DNA from 2 places in the Jeotgalibacillus sp. 10bf12 genome. Region 1 is predicted to be linked to the other one. Evidence: riboswitches for the same ligand, from Rfam matches in the RefSeq annotation. Region 1 holds a riboswitch; the other holds the start of a gene.
What was found. A riboswitch is a leader RNA that binds a small molecule or an ion and turns the genes downstream of it on or off. The one in region 1 is predicted to bind S-adenosylmethionine.
Positions count from the first base shown of each region.

Region 2: linked by a shared signal. The riboswitch ahead of DH10bf12_RS08220 (L-cystine transporter) and the one ahead of metK (methionine adenosyltransferase) in region 1 are both predicted to bind S-adenosylmethionine.

Region 1 covers NZ_CP200276.1:3,091,584-3,099,112, reverse strand. The annotation lists gene DH10bf12_RS16125 (DUF6612 family protein) at 65-919, opposite strand; gene ytkD (RNA deprotection pyrophosphohydrolase) at 1,007-1,492, shown strand; gene DH10bf12_RS16115 (alpha/beta hydrolase family protein) at 1,548-2,273, shown strand; gene DH10bf12_RS16110 (DUF2584 family protein) at 2,279-2,521, shown strand; gene pckA (phosphoenolpyruvate carboxykinase (ATP)) at 2,557-4,149, opposite strand; SAM riboswitch class I at 4,520-4,660, shown strand; gene metK (methionine adenosyltransferase) at 4,818-6,017, shown strand; gene tnpA (IS66 family insertion sequence element accessory protein TnpA) at 6,365-6,691, shown strand; gene tnpB (IS66 family insertion sequence element accessory protein TnpB) at 6,804-7,046, shown strand; gene DH10bf12_RS16085 (IS66 family transposase) at 7,086-7,286, shown strand; gene tnpC (IS66 family transposase) at 7,258-7,529, shown strand, end outside.
Region 2 covers NZ_CP200276.1:1,555,034-1,562,562, reverse strand. The annotation lists gene DH10bf12_RS08250 (acyl-CoA thioesterase) at 1-234, opposite strand, end outside; gene DH10bf12_RS08245 (3-hydroxyacyl-CoA dehydrogenase family protein) at 250-1,128, opposite strand; gene DH10bf12_RS08240 (TetR/AcrR family transcriptional regulator) at 1,195-1,758, opposite strand; gene DH10bf12_RS08235 (SDR family oxidoreductase) at 1,811-2,584, opposite strand; gene DH10bf12_RS08230 (acyl-CoA dehydrogenase) at 2,587-3,810, opposite strand; gene DH10bf12_RS08225 (CotY/CotZ family spore coat protein) at 4,140-4,715, shown strand; SAM riboswitch class I at 5,130-5,233, shown strand; gene DH10bf12_RS08220 (L-cystine transporter) at 5,316-6,704, shown strand; gene DH10bf12_RS08215 (hypothetical protein) at 6,899-7,219, shown strand.

The sequences.
Region 1 (7,529 bases):
CTTCTTACTTATGGTTGAGCATGAATTGAAAGGCTGAGACATCAAGTCCCAGCCCTTCATCATTTTAAAGCTCAATCTCCTCTGCGGACTCAATAACCTGCTCAGGTACTTCAATATTTTCAACCTCATTATAATCAGTGTACTCAGACTCAAGCTTCTGCTCCATCATCATGGATTCCTCGGCAAACTTCATATTCATCGTCATATCAAGATCAAGATCCAGTGATTCAATCAGGAAGCTTTCTTTATCAATTGTAATCACATACAGCACATCTTCAAAAGTAGTGTTCTGGAATAATGCTTCTGCCGGGATACCAAGGCCTAGATCGGGCATTAATTCGCCGGTCTGTTCAATCAGCATATCGCTAAACTTTTCACCGGAAGCATTCAGCGTTAAAATAAAGCTGTCATCATCCTGTTCAAATGTAAAATCTTCAATATAGGCTTCAAGGTTTTCAAGCTCGCTCGCAGGGTTGGATTGTGATTCATTCATCTGAAGCAGCTGCTCTGACATTTCAGATGGAAGCTTAACCCAGCCCTCTGTAGAAGGGTCCTGCATGAAGAATCCTTCTTCAGTCATGTAAGATTCCACGGTAAAGCTCTGTTCTTCAGCAGCTTCTTCACCTGTCATTTTTGTCGTGTTGACCTGGTGAACGGTCAGCGGGCTGTTGATCATGGACATGTCGATTTGAGATTCTGTATTGATAGTTGCCTCAGTGCCCATTGTTACAGCCTGGTTCAGTATAGCAGTTGATTTCACGCTTTCAACTTCATTATTTTTTTCAAGCGCTTTGCTGTATACCTCTTCAATCGTCATTGATGATGTGTCTTTACTTCCATCAGCCGGTTCAGCGGTTTCAGTGCAGGCGGTTAGTGTTAAAGTTAAAGCAGCGGTTGTAAATAGAATTGATTTTTTCATTCAATCATCTCCTAATTTGTAGGTCCTTACCAAATATACGGACTGATATTCAAAAAGTTTCAATTATGTTGAAAGCAGGTGGCTTTTATGTATCAATTTACAGACGATAATGGTTACAAAGTTACATATTCTTACGAAGAAAACCCATTTTCGGCATCGCCTGCACATGTCTTTATTTTAACACGCTATAACGGACAGTGGGTGTTAACGCAGCACAAAAAGAGAGGGATTGAATTCCCGGGCGGCAAGGTTGAAGAGGGTGAATCAACAGTTGAAGCAGCAGGCCGGGAAGTGATGGAGGAGCTAGGGGGAAAAGTTGGTGAGCTGATCTATATCGGTCAATATAAGGTGGATGTGGACCCTGAAATCATCAAATCAGTTTATTACACTGAGCTGACTTCTCTGAAACCAAAGCCTGACTATCACGAAACAGACGGACCGATTATGGTGACAGGCGATCTATTAAATGAACGCTTCAAAGAAAAATTCAGTTTTATCATGAAAGATGAGACTGTCAGACTATCAATTGAATATATTCAGCATGAACTGGACGGGGGGAGAAGCCTTGGGTAAAAATGGTGAGATTATTCGCAAGCAGCTTTATCCATCACCAAACCCACGTATTGTGATGCATGAAGTGCTTTACTGGTCTGAAGGGCTGAAAGTAAAAGGCTTGCTGGCAGAGCCAGTTGAGGAAGGGACGTATGACGGCTTTTTATATTTGCGTGGTGGAATTAAGGGAATTGGAATGGTCCGGCCATCAAGAATTGCCCAGTTCGCCTCTCAGGGATTTATCGTGTTTGCCCCTTATTACCGTGGGAACAGAGGGGGAGAAGGGAACGAGGATTTTGCAGGTGAAGACAGGATGGATGCAGTGAATGGTAATGTCGTATTAAGGAATCATCCATCTTTTTCAGGTCACTTGCATGTGTTCGGCTTTTCGCGAGGTGGCGTTATGGCATTAATTGCAGGTATTGAGGATCCTGAGATTTCCTCGGTTGTCACATGGAATGGCGTTTCTGATATGGTGCTGACTTATCAGGAGCGAAAGGATATGAGAAGAATGATGAAGCGCGTCATTGGCGGTTCACCATCAAAGGTGCCTGAAGCATATAAGTGGCGAACACCGTTGAATGAAATAGAGAAACTCAACTGTCCGGTGCTCATTATACACGGTGAGCTGGATGACAATGTGTCACCTGAGCACGCATATCAGCTGGAAGAGAAGCTGAAGGAGTACAACAAATCAGTAGAGAGCTGGTATTATGCTGATTTTCATCATGCATTTCCACCGCTTGAAAATATTGCAACGGTCAGGAAACTGACAGACTGGATGAAAAAACAAAGGAGCTGAACGAGATGGGGATGCCGTTAGAGTTAAATACAATGATTGTGACAAAAGGAAGAGAAGAGAGAATCGAAAAGAACTTTTTCAAGCTTGAGAAAGATGAGTACAGGCTGTATCCAATGCATATACCGCTTGAAGTGAAAAACTCAATTGCAGGTGAAGTGCGAGGGATCGCAGAGATTTATAAGCTTGAATGGAGCGGTCAGAAAACGGTCATCTATTTTGAAATGAAATCGCTCGAGTCTACAAATTAAAAAGCGTATCGGCTTAGCCGATACGCTTTATCTATTTAGACGATTGGTCCGCCAAGTCTGGCGATCCGCTCATCTACGCTAGTGAACTTCTTAAAGTTCTCTTTAAACTTTAATGCAAGCTCCATCGCTTTTTCCTCGTATTCACTTTCATTCTTCCATGCAAAACGCGGCTGCAGCACATCATCAGGTACACCTGGAATGTGAAGCGGTGTCTCAAGTCCGAATAGTCCATTACTTGCAGTCTCCGTATTTGCAAGCTCACCGTGGAGAGCAGCCCTAACCATTGCTCTTGTGTAAGTAAGTTTCATACGTGATCCCGTCCCGTAAGCACCGCCAGTCCAGCCGGTATTGACCAGGTATACTTCTGCATCATGCTCTTCAAGCTTTTTACCAAGCATTTCAGCGTATACAGTCGGTTCAAGTGGAAGGAAAGGAGATCCAAAGCAGGTTGAGAACGTTGCTTCCGGCTCAGTAATGCCTCTTTCAGTGCCGGCAAGCTTTGATGTGTAGCCGCTCAGGAAGTGGTACATTGCCTGTTCTTTTGTCAGCTTTGCGATCGGAGGCAGTACACCAAATGCATCAGCAGTCAGGAATACAATTGTATTCGGGTGACCGGCTCTGCTTGGATCCACGATATTTCTCATCGCCTGCAGCGGATATGCAGCACGCGTATTTTCAGTTAATGAAGAGTCATCATAGTCTGCTTCATGTGACTCAGGGTCAAGCACGACATTTTCAAGGACTGAACCAAATCGGATCGCATCGAAAATCTGCGGCTCTTTTTCCTCTGACAGGTTAATGCATTTCGCGTAGCATCCACCCTCGATATTAAACACGCCATTATCAGACCAGCCGTGCTCATCATCCCCAATGAGCTTACGGTCAGCATCTGCTGATAGCGTTGTTTTACCAGTTCCTGAAAGTCCGAAGAATAATGCCACATCCCCTTCAGCACCAACGTTTGCTGAGCAGTGCATCGGTAAAATATCATTTTGCGGTAGCAGATAATTCATCACAGAGAAAATAGACTTTTTCATTTCGCCTGCATATTCTGTGCCACCGATTAAAATTGTGCGTTGTTCAAATGATACAATGATAAATGTTTCAGAATTTGTACCATCTGTTTCAGGGTCAGCTTTCAATGATGGAGCAGACAAAATTGTAAACGGCGCTTCATTCCGGCTGGTCCATGCTTCACCTTTTTCAGGTCTGATAAATAGCTGGTGGGCAAAAAGATTATGCCATGCGCGCTCGTTGACCACACGGATTGGGAGGCGGGAATCAGCATCAGCGCCTGCAAATCCTTCAAACATAAATACTTCTTCTTTTTCACCAAGGTGGTTTAGTACTTTCGTATATAAACGGTCAAATGAATCCTCAGAGATCGGCTGATTGACTTTACCCCAGTCAATCTTGTCACGTACAGAAGCTTCATCCACAATAAATTTATCTTTTGGAGAGCGGCCGGTGTATTTGCCAGTTTCCGCTTTTACAGCGCCTGTAGAAGTTAATGTGCCTTCTTCTCTCATTAATACCTTCTCTACAAGCTGAGGTACAGAAAGGTTCTTATTCACGCGTTCGCTCATTAATAGTTCTTTTAATTCTGAAGTGTTTCGGATTGTTGTCATGTTATCTCCCACCTTTTCAGTAAGTCATTCACCTTTGTTCGAAATTAGTATAACACATTCAATTGAATAGTCTATACTAATTGGTGATTTCGTTAAAAATTCTTAAATTGTTTGTTTTTTAAAGGTTGGCTGATGATTTCCGCTTCAGGGGGACGCTTTCCGCGGCCGGGCGGTGAGCCCGCAGGCTTCGCCATAAGCCTCACCTGTCCCTTCCTGCCGCAGGAGTCGCCCCCATCCACTCCAATCAACAGCTGTGCAAGTAAGATAATGGATTTTAAAAAATGAAAGCTTAATAAAAGTTCTTATTATCATAGAATATTATGATTGACATTACACATTCATTTCCGTAAGATAGTTTTTTGAACGGATACTCTTATCCCGAGCTGGTGGAGGGACAGGCCCTATGAAACCCAGCAACCTGCTCTGCAAAAAAGCATGATGCTTTTGCGGTCCAAACATTTGGAGCGAAGGTGCTAACCTGGAGCAAGACGTGTGTCTTGAACGATAAGAGTGAAAGGCGAACTGATTATGAACCTTTCCTCATGAACGTGATTTGAGGAGAGGTTTCTTTTATTTATGCCGAAACTTGGATGATCTTGTAGGTTAACGTTCGATCTCTAAGGGTAATGAGTACCGTCGACTATTTGCTTCACAAGGAGGAGACTTATATGTCTGTAAAACGTCGTTTATTTACATCCGAGTCCGTAACTGAGGGACATCCGGATAAAATCTGTGATCAGATTTCTGATTCAATTCTTGATGCAATTCTGAAAGATGATCCGAATGCCCGCGTGGCATGCGAAACTTCTGTTACAACCGGACTTGTTCTGGTAGCTGGAGAAATCTCAACTTCTACGTATGTAGATATCCCTAAGATCGTACGTGAAACGATCAAAGAAATCGGTTATACACGTGCTAAATATGGTTTTGATGCGGATACTTGTGCAGTACTAACTTCTATTGATGAGCAGTCACCTGACATTGCAGCAGGAGTTGACCGTGCGCTAGAAGACCGTGAAAGCCAGATGACTGACGCGGAAATCGAATCAATTGGTGCAGGCGACCAGGGGCTTATGTTCGGTTATGCAAATAACGAAACAGCTGAACTGATGCCACTGCCAATCTCACTTGCTCACAAACTGTCACGCCGTCTGACTGAAGTGCGTAAAGAAGATATTCTTCCATACCTTCGTCCTGATGGTAAGACGCAGGTGACAGTTGAATATGATGAAAATGACAAGCCGGTGCGCGTAGACACAATCGTTATCTCAACGCAGCACCATCCGGAAGTCAGCCTTGAGCGTATTCAGCGTAACCTGAAGGAACACGTAATTAACCATGTCGTTCCTGCAGAGCTAATTGATGAAGATACTAAATACTTCATTAACCCGACTGGGCGCTTCGTTATTGGCGGACCTCAGGGAGATGCCGGTCTGACTGGCCGTAAAATCATCGTTGATACTTACGGTGGATATGCGCGTCACGGCGGCGGTGCATTCTCTGGTAAGGATGCAACGAAAGTTGACCGCTCAGGTGCTTACGCTGCACGTTACGTAGCGAAAAACATCGTTGCTGCAGGTCTTGCTGATAAATGTGAAGTACAGCTTGCATACGCAATCGGCGTAGCGCAGCCTGTATCAATTTCTGTTAATACATTTGACACTGGTAAAGTGGAAGAGGATACACTTGTGGATCTGATCCGTAATCACTTTGACCTTCGTCCTGCAGGCATTATTAAAATGCTTGACCTTCGCCGTCCGATCTACAAGCAGACAGCTGCTTACGGACACTTCGGCCGTAATGATCTTGACCTTCCATGGGAAAGAACAGATAAAGCAGATGCGTTGAAGAAGGATGCTAACGCATAATAAGAATACAATCCGTCCGGAATATATCTGTTATGATATATTCCGGATTTTTTGTTGAATGGGCATAGATCAAATTTCACTATTCTAAGAACATGGTGTGAGTTTCTTTGAATCACAGTAAGCGTCAAACGAACCACACCTTCTGTTGTGTAACCTTCCGTGACAAAATGAAGGAAATCAAATATGTAACGAACGTGTTCAATCAAGCTACGATTTTTTCTACTTTCTCTTCACATAGACATTTCAAACGGATCTTAAGCCAGATGAAATGCTCCTTTCTTCGAAAGGTACACCGACTGCCTCTTATCCTATGAACACATTGGTTATATGGAAGGTGTGGTTATTGAATGGATGTAAAAGAAAGCTCAAATCACGTGCCAAGTGGATACGTAGAAAAGATGTCGCGTATCTATGAAGAGTGGCGTGAAAGTGACTTATCATTAAAAGCATTTTGCGAGACTCGGGATGAAGTCACGTACAGTCAGCTTCATTATTTTAGAATGACTTACCGGCCAGAGGATATCCAACAGGAACGTCCAACTGGATGGGCAAAAATCAATATGCAATCCCCTACTACGAAGCTCGACCTGCACGTAGGGCCATATAAAGTTGTGATCCCTCCGGGATTTGATAAAGAATTATTAACTGAACTGCTGGAGGTGATCACGCCATGATTCTTCAACCGGAATCTATACGCAATATATACCTCGCTCAAGGCGTGACAGATATGCGATTATCCATTGATGGTCTTGCGGCCATCGTACAGGAAACGTTTGAATTAGATCCGTGTTCTTCAGATATCTTTTGTTTTGTAACCGTGAACGGGATAAAGTGAAGATTCTACACTGGGAGCACAATGGTTTTTGGCTGTATTATCGCAGACTTGAAAATGGCCGATTCCGTTGGCCCGAAGGGCGTGAAGATGAAACCACTTCTCTGAACCCTAAACAGTTAAAGTGGTTGTTAGAAGGACTGACGATTGAAGATGGAAAAGTTCATCCGAAACTTTCCGGCATGAAAGTTATATAAGGGGTAGACCTCAGACAGAAGGTGTCGTACCCTAGGGGTATGAAAAAACAAACGACACCTTCTCATCCTAAAACTTCAAATAAAGACCGCATTCATGAACTGGAAAAGCGTAACGAAGAGCTCGAAGCTCTTGTCTCTTGGTATGAAGGCCAATTCAAACAGCTTCAAACCGAGAAATTCGGCCGTTCCAGTGAAAAGACGAATACCTCCGATGGTCAGATTGAACTTCCACTTTTTTAATGAAGTAGAGATCACTCAAGATTCAGCACATGAAGAACCACAGTTAAACGAAAGCGATCTCGTTTCAAGCACTCAAAAAAACAAGCGAAAGCGTTCATCACATGAACTGAACCTTCCGGTTGAAAAAGTCACTTATCATTTACCTGAAGCTGAACGAAATTGCGAAAGCTGCGGGCATGACCTACACGTTATGACGACAGAAACAAACCGCACACTTGAAATTATTCCGGCCAGTGTCAAAGT
Region 2 (7,529 bases), 1.5 Mb from region 1:
AATGCGAGTCACATAGCTTTCCACTTTTAACTTTTGATCAAAATAGCCCTGACTTTTAAATTCACATTTCGTTGAAGCAAGGATAAACCGCCAGTCTTTCACGTCCATACCGTAGCCGAGTGAGGCGATAAACTGAACGCGCGCTTCTTCGAAATAGATAAAATAACTCGTATTATTCACATGACCTAATGCATCTGTCTCACAAAATCTGACCGTCACTTCATTTGTATACATGCACCTGCACCCCTTTTATTTAGTCACTGCTTTTTTGGAATAGTCATAGAAGCCCTTACCTGTCTTCCGGCCAAGCTCACCTTTTTCTACTTTTTCAAGTATGCACGCAAAAGGTTTGTCTGTCGGATCACCCGTCTCCTGATAGCGCTGCTCCATAACAAACTGCGCGACATCAAGTCCTGAGAGATCCATCAATTCAAGCGGTCCGATCGGGTGGTTCAGTGCTTTTTTACAGATCAGATCAATGTCTTTAAAATCTGCGATGCCCTGTTCATACAGTGCGACCGCTTCTTTTTGCAGCGCGCCTAAAATGCGGTTTGCGACAAATCCTGAGATCTCTTTTTCTAACAGCACGCCCGTCCGGTTGATCTCTTGGCACACCTCCATCGCAAGTGCAGCCGTTTCATCACTCGTCTTATCGCTTTTCACGACCTCAACCAGGTCCATCACAAGCGGTGGGAAAAAGAAGTGCATATTGACGACTTTATCCGGACGCCCGGTTACGTCTGCAATCAGGCTGTTAACGATCGTTGAGCTGTTTGTCGCAAAAACTGTGTGAGGAGACGCATAGGCTTCAAGCTTTCTAAAGACTTCTCTTTTTACAACGAGCTTTTCTGTCACTGCTTCAATGACAAGGTCTGCCTGCTTCACGGCTTCTTCTATTTCCTGAGAAAAACGTAGACGTTGAAACGCTTTCATTTTATCATCCTCAGAAATTTTCTCTTTTGATACCCAGCGGTCCATAATAGCATGAAGTTTTGATTCTGCGTCCTGCAGTGCTTTTTCGTTAATATCCTGAATGACTGTTTCGTACCCGCCAAGCGCACACAGCATGCCAATCTGATGTCCCATGCTTCCTGATCCAATCACCGTTACATTTTTCACTTCGCTCATGTTGCTTCCTCCTTTGTACTGACCGGTTGGTATGTTTTCTGTAGTAAAAAAGGAGAGATCTCTCTCCTACAGCTCAATTCCTTTTAAAATCATATCTGTAAATAAACGCGCTACTTCTTCCTCAGACTGATCACCTTCAGGGTTGTACCACTGGTAGCTCCAGTTGGCCATGCCGAGTACGCCGAATGTTGCGATTGACGCATTCAGGTCTGAACGGAACTCACCTTTTTCAATGCCTTCTTTGATCAGCTCTTCAATCGTTAGTCTGAACTGGTCGCGCTTTGGAATAATCTCAGCAAGTCTTTCTTCATTCAGGTTCCGCATTTCCCTGAAAAACACTTTTGCACTGGCACCCTGCGTTTTAATATTGCTGATCAGCATATGCACCATGTCATAGAGCTTTGTTTTACAGTTTTTCGCTTCATCACTCATGATCTTCTCCTGCTGATCAAGCAGATCATTGATATAGCGCAGCTGAATATCCATCAGCAATTGTTCTTTACTCGAGAAGTAATAGTAAAACGTCCCCTTCGTCACGCCATTTGCGTCTACAATATCCTGAATGGACGTTTCACTGAAACCCTTTTTCTCAAATAATCGTATGCTTTGTTCTGTAATTTTTTCCTTCACTGTCTTCACGCCTCTGTTTTTAAAAGTATGGGTAAAATTATATCATATGCCCCTACATTGCATGCGTGCCGCCATCGACAATAATTACATCCCCTGTCACGTAAGCAGATGCTTTTGAAGCAAGGAATAACGCTGCTCCCTTCAGATCATCATCTGACCCGAAACGCTTCATCGGTGTCACTTCCATGATCGGGTCCTTCCCCTGATCAATGATCGCTTTTGACATCTTCGTCGGGAAAAAGCCCGGTGCAATCGCATTGACGTTGATATTGTGCCTGCCCCATTTCACAGCGAGGTCCTTTGTCATTGTAATGACCGCACCCTTACTTGTGTTGTAGCCGATCGTATCCATCACTCTCGGATCCGTACCGCCAAGGCCTGCAACAGATGCAATGTTAATGATCTTCCCTGACTGTTGCTCAATCATTTTTCTCCCTGCTGCCTGGCTCATTAAAAATGTGCCCGTTACATTCACGTCCATTACCTTTTTCCACGCTTCAAGCGGCATCTCTTCCGCACGCGCGCCCCATGTTGCCCCGCTGTTATTCACTAAAATATCAATTGAACCAAATTGTTCTACCGTCTCATTCACTACCCGCTCCGCATCAGCCGGGTTCGAGATATCACACTGCAGCGCAAGTGTTTTGACCCCAAGCTTTGCTAAACGGTCAGCAACTTCCTGACACGCCTCAAGCTTTCTCGAACAAATGACCACATTCGCTCCAGCTTCAGCAAACCCTTCAGCGATCTGCTCACCCAGTCCGCGGCCGCCACCTGTCACTAGCGCTGTCTTCCCTGTCAGATCAAACAATTCCATTACCTTCATTTTTAATTCCTCCCGTTCCCCTGATATTTTTTCAGCTCAAGTCTGCCAATCTGTGCGCGGTGCACCTCATCCGGTCCATCTGCGAGCCGGAGTGTTCTTGCACTCGCCCAATGCGCTGCAAGCGGAAAATCCTCTGACACACCCGCTGCCCCAAGCGCCTGAATCGCCCGGTCAATGACTTTCAGTGCCATTGAAGGCGCCACGACTTTGATCATCGCAATCTCTGCTTTTGCCACCTTGTTGCCAACTGTGTCCATCATATAAGCAGCCTTTAATGTCAGCAGTCTCGCCTGTTCAATCTCAATCCGCGAATCAGCAATCCACTCACGGATCACGCCCTGGCTTGCAAGCGGTTTGCCAAACGCATGACGATCCACGACGCGCTTACATAATTCCTCAAGCGCACGTTCCGCTGCCCCGATTAGTCTCATGCAATGATGAATCCTGCCTGGTCCAAGTCTTCCTTGCGCAATCGCAAACCCTTTTCCTTCACCTAAAATCATATTCTCTGCCGGCACCCTGACATTTTCAAACGTAATCTCCCCGTGACCATGCGGCGCATGATCATAACCAAACACAGGCAGCATCCGCTCAATCGTCACACCCTGCGTATCAAGCGGCACAAGAATCATCGACTGCTGCTCATACTTATCAGCACCAGGATCCGTCTTTCCCATCACAATGCCAATCTGACAGCGTGGATCCCCGGCACCCGAAGACCACCATTTCCGTCCGTTAATCACATACTCATTACCATCCCGCTCAATCCGCGCTTCAATATTTGTCGCGTCAGATGAAGCCACATCAGGCTCTGTCATCGAAAAGCACGATCGGATCTCACCTGCAAGCAGCGGCTTAAGCCACTTATCCTTCTGCTCCTCTGTCCCGTAACGCACCAACACTTCCATGTTTCCCGTATCCGGTGCATTACAATTAAACACCTCAGGACCAATCATCGAACGCCCCATGATTTCACAAAGCGGCGCGTACTCTACGTTACTGAGCCCAGCTCCGTATTCACTCTCCGGCAAAAACAAATTCCAAAGTCCCTCAGCCTTTGCTTTCTCCTTCAGCTCTTCCATGATTGGCGGCACTGTACTCCAGCGGCTCTCCCCTTCATTTACCTGACGCTCATACAACGCTTCATTCGGATACACGTGCTCCTCCATAAATCTGTTGAGCTTTTTCTCAAGATCTTTTACCTCGGCAGAATACGAAAAATTCATCTTTCCATCCCCTTTTGACCTTACTAACTAACCGGTCGGTATGTATGGTTTTTAGTATAACGGATTTGTTTGAATAATCAAATTAAATTATAAAATATGGAATAAATAAGCTTCCTTATTTATTGTGATATCTACTTCGTTTTCAGTGAGAAGCCTATCAAAAAAAGCTGAATGCTAAGAGAAAACTAACTTTTAACTTCACCATTAAGTCCTGACTTATCTAAGGTCAGCTCGTTTATTTCTTTCTGCAAGGCTATTGTACAGGCATTTAGTCACTTTTTTACATATACATATTAATGCAACAACAATAATGAAAAGGAGAGATTTTAATGTGTTGCGGAAAAAAAGATTCATGTGTATGTGGTATTGTTCGTGAGATTGTAAGAGCTCAGGATGAGGTGGCTGGCGCTAATGCGAATGGTTGCTGTTCAACAGGCTGTGACCAGGCAATCAGAAACCTGCTATCACCGATCGCGGCTAACGGGAATGGAAATGGACCTACTACGATTCCATTTGCACTCTACTGTAAAGGGGATTGCGAACCATTTATCGGAAGCGGCGTTTTCAGTGCTCCCGTCGGCGGATCAGGAATGACCGCACTAAGATGTGTAAAAACACCGATCTTCCGCGCGAAAAAGTTTGTGGATAAAGATAAGGACAGAGAGAAAGATAAGTGCTGCGTCCAGCTGGAGCTACTGCTTCCAATTACAATGGGCGGATCTACTCCTGGGCCATCAGGCGACGGAACGCAAATCTGCGATTATTTCCCGGGCAACAGCATCAGAAATCTGCAGGCAACAGGCATCTGCCTGACTGTCGATTTGAATTGTTTCTGCGGTATCGTATGTCTGGACCCTATCACACCTCGACCTGCGTCTGAGTTTAACATGAGTGAAGAGGACTAAGAGGGTACAAAGACTGAAATGGGACAGCAAAAAGGTACAACTCCGTATCTTTTTGTTGTTTTTCATTCTGATAATATTTTGTTTATGACGTTTAAAGATCATTTCTTCCCTAAAATATTGTCTACAAAATTATTAAAATATAGATGTCATTTTCACATATACTACCCCCATTTTTGTTCTATAAGAACAGATGTGTGAATATAATTGGGATACCTCCACCCTCATTTTTAATAAACGTTATTTTATTAAAGGCGCGCAAACTGTCCCAGTCGAATCCGAGTCAGCATGTGATCCCTGAAAAATGTTAAGAAAAGAATTGTTTAACAAAAAAAATAAATATTGACAGCGCATTTGCGATTCGTTAACATAAAAACCAAGTATTTTTATCGGGATACTTCATAAACTCAATAGATCGTCTTATCAAGAGAGGTTAAGGGACTGGCCCAATGACACCTCGGCAGCAGACTGACTCATCAGTACTGTGCCAATTCCAGCAAGTGTTTCTTGATAGATAAGACTGGATTAATGTTTTTTCTTCCAGTTTATTTTTCTGACTGGGAGTTTTTTTATGTTGAAAATTCATTTAGAGGAGGAAATTGTGTGGACATTTTTTTAGTTAGTTTGAATTTATTTGTGTTAGTTGGTCTTATTATTTTTCTTTACGCGCTTAAGAAGAAGCACGTATCATTTTCAAAAAGGGTTTTACTTGGTTTAGCATTCGGAATTGTATTAGGTTTTGCATTGCAATGGATCTATCCATCTGAGTCCACTGTTATTGCAACTACAGCTGATTGGTTTAATCTAATTGGTGGTTCTTACATCAGGCTCTTACAGATGATCGCCATCCCGCTCGTCTTCATTTCAATTCTTGCGGCTTTTACAAAGCTGACTTTAACAAAGAATATCGGAAAAATCAGTGCACTCATTATCGGCATTTTAGTTGGAACAACTGCCATTGCAGCTGCTGTTGGGATTGCTACAACGGCTGGTTTTAATCTTGAAGCGATTCAAATCGAACAGGGCGAAGCAGAAACAGGCCGTGCCGCTTCATTGGAAGAAACGTATGGGACAGTGGAAAACGTGACATTTCCACAGCAAATCCTTGCTTTAGTTCCATCAAATGTTTTTCTGGATTTCACAGGCGCCCGCCCGACTTCCACGATTTCAGTTGTCATTTTCGCAGCTTTTCTTGGTCTGGCGTTTTTGGGTGTCAGAAGAAAGCAGCCTGAACAAGCGGAATTATTTTCTAAGATTGTCGACTCTCTTTATGCGATCGTGATGCGCGTCGTGACATTAATTTTAAGATTAACGCCTTATGGTGTGCTGGCGGTCATGGCGAGAACAGTGGCAACCACAAACTTTGATGCCATAGTGAATCTCGGTAAATTTGTGATTGCTTCATACGTAGCACTGGGTATTGTCTTTATTATTCATTTGATCCTGCTAACAATTTCAGGCTTAAACCCAGTTACTTTTGTCAAAAAAGCATTTCCTGTTCTCGCTTTTGCGTTTACAACCCGCACCAGTGCCGGCGCGTTGCCAATGAACATCCGGACTCAGCAGAACTTAGGGGTAAAAGATGGAACGGCTAATTTCGCAGGTTCATTTGGATTGTCAATCGGACAAAACGGCTGTGCAGGTGTGTATCCTGCCATGCTCGCGATCATGATTGCACCAACCGTCGGAATCAATCCCCTCACACCGACGTTTATCTTAACGGTCATCGCCGTTGTGGCAATCAGTTCATTTGGTGTTGCAGGCGTTGGAGGCGGCGCAACATTTGCAGCCATTCTTGTCCTGTCAGCCCTGAATCTTCCGATCGGCTTAGCTGGTCTGTTAATTTCCATTGAACCACTGATTGATATGGGAAGAACAGCTGTTAATGTCAGCGGAAGTATGACAGCCGGAGTGCTGACGAGTAAGGTAACGAATGAATTAGATGTTGATATGTATAACGACCGGTCTACACGGGTGACTGTTGAGGCTTAAGTAAAGAGCGTATTAAAAGAGAGCAGCCATTTGGTTGCTCTTTTTTTAAATATCTTTCGTGTCCTGCATTTGTAGTGAGTATTTTAAATCACTAATAATGAAGGTCATCATTTTTACGATGAAAATGTATGATAGACTAACATTGACTATTTTTTCTAAATTAAGGTTATTGAAGAAATCAGGGAGGCGTCGTAATGTGGATCATATTAGGATTTATTGCAATCGCAGCAACACTGCTTAATATTTATTTATTTTCAGCAGGAAAGGATTATAAGCTTGCGATGGCGGCAGCTTTATCATTTACAGCACTCACACTGTGTGCAGAAATCACCTTTATCGCCGGGCAGGCAGCAAAAGAAGACTGGTCAGCTGTCAGGGAAGTCGTTAACTTCCAATGGGCATTGTGGGTTTTGACAGGGGCTTCTATTTTTATCAATGTATTGCCTGTATTTATAGAGAAAAAAGATAATAAAAAGAGAGTCAGCGCTATTGCATCGAAGCAAACAGTTGATTAAACGTTTGTGTTTTAGAGGTAATTCTGCAGCATGATTTAAGATTGTAAACTAGTTTAGTTATGATCAGTGAAGGATCTATTTCTTGAGTTAGAGGAGTTATTAATTTGAGTGAGCTACTATTGTCAAAAAAATTTATACCAGTATATTTTATAGTGGGATTATCAGCTGTGATCCTTTTCATTTCCATAGAACTTTCTTCATTGGAGATTTTCTTATTGACTTTCTCCTGTTTTCTAGTAGGAATAATATCCTTTTTTCAAAATTTTGTGTTCAAAAATAATAAGTAGTAAAAGCTCCGGGGAAATAACTT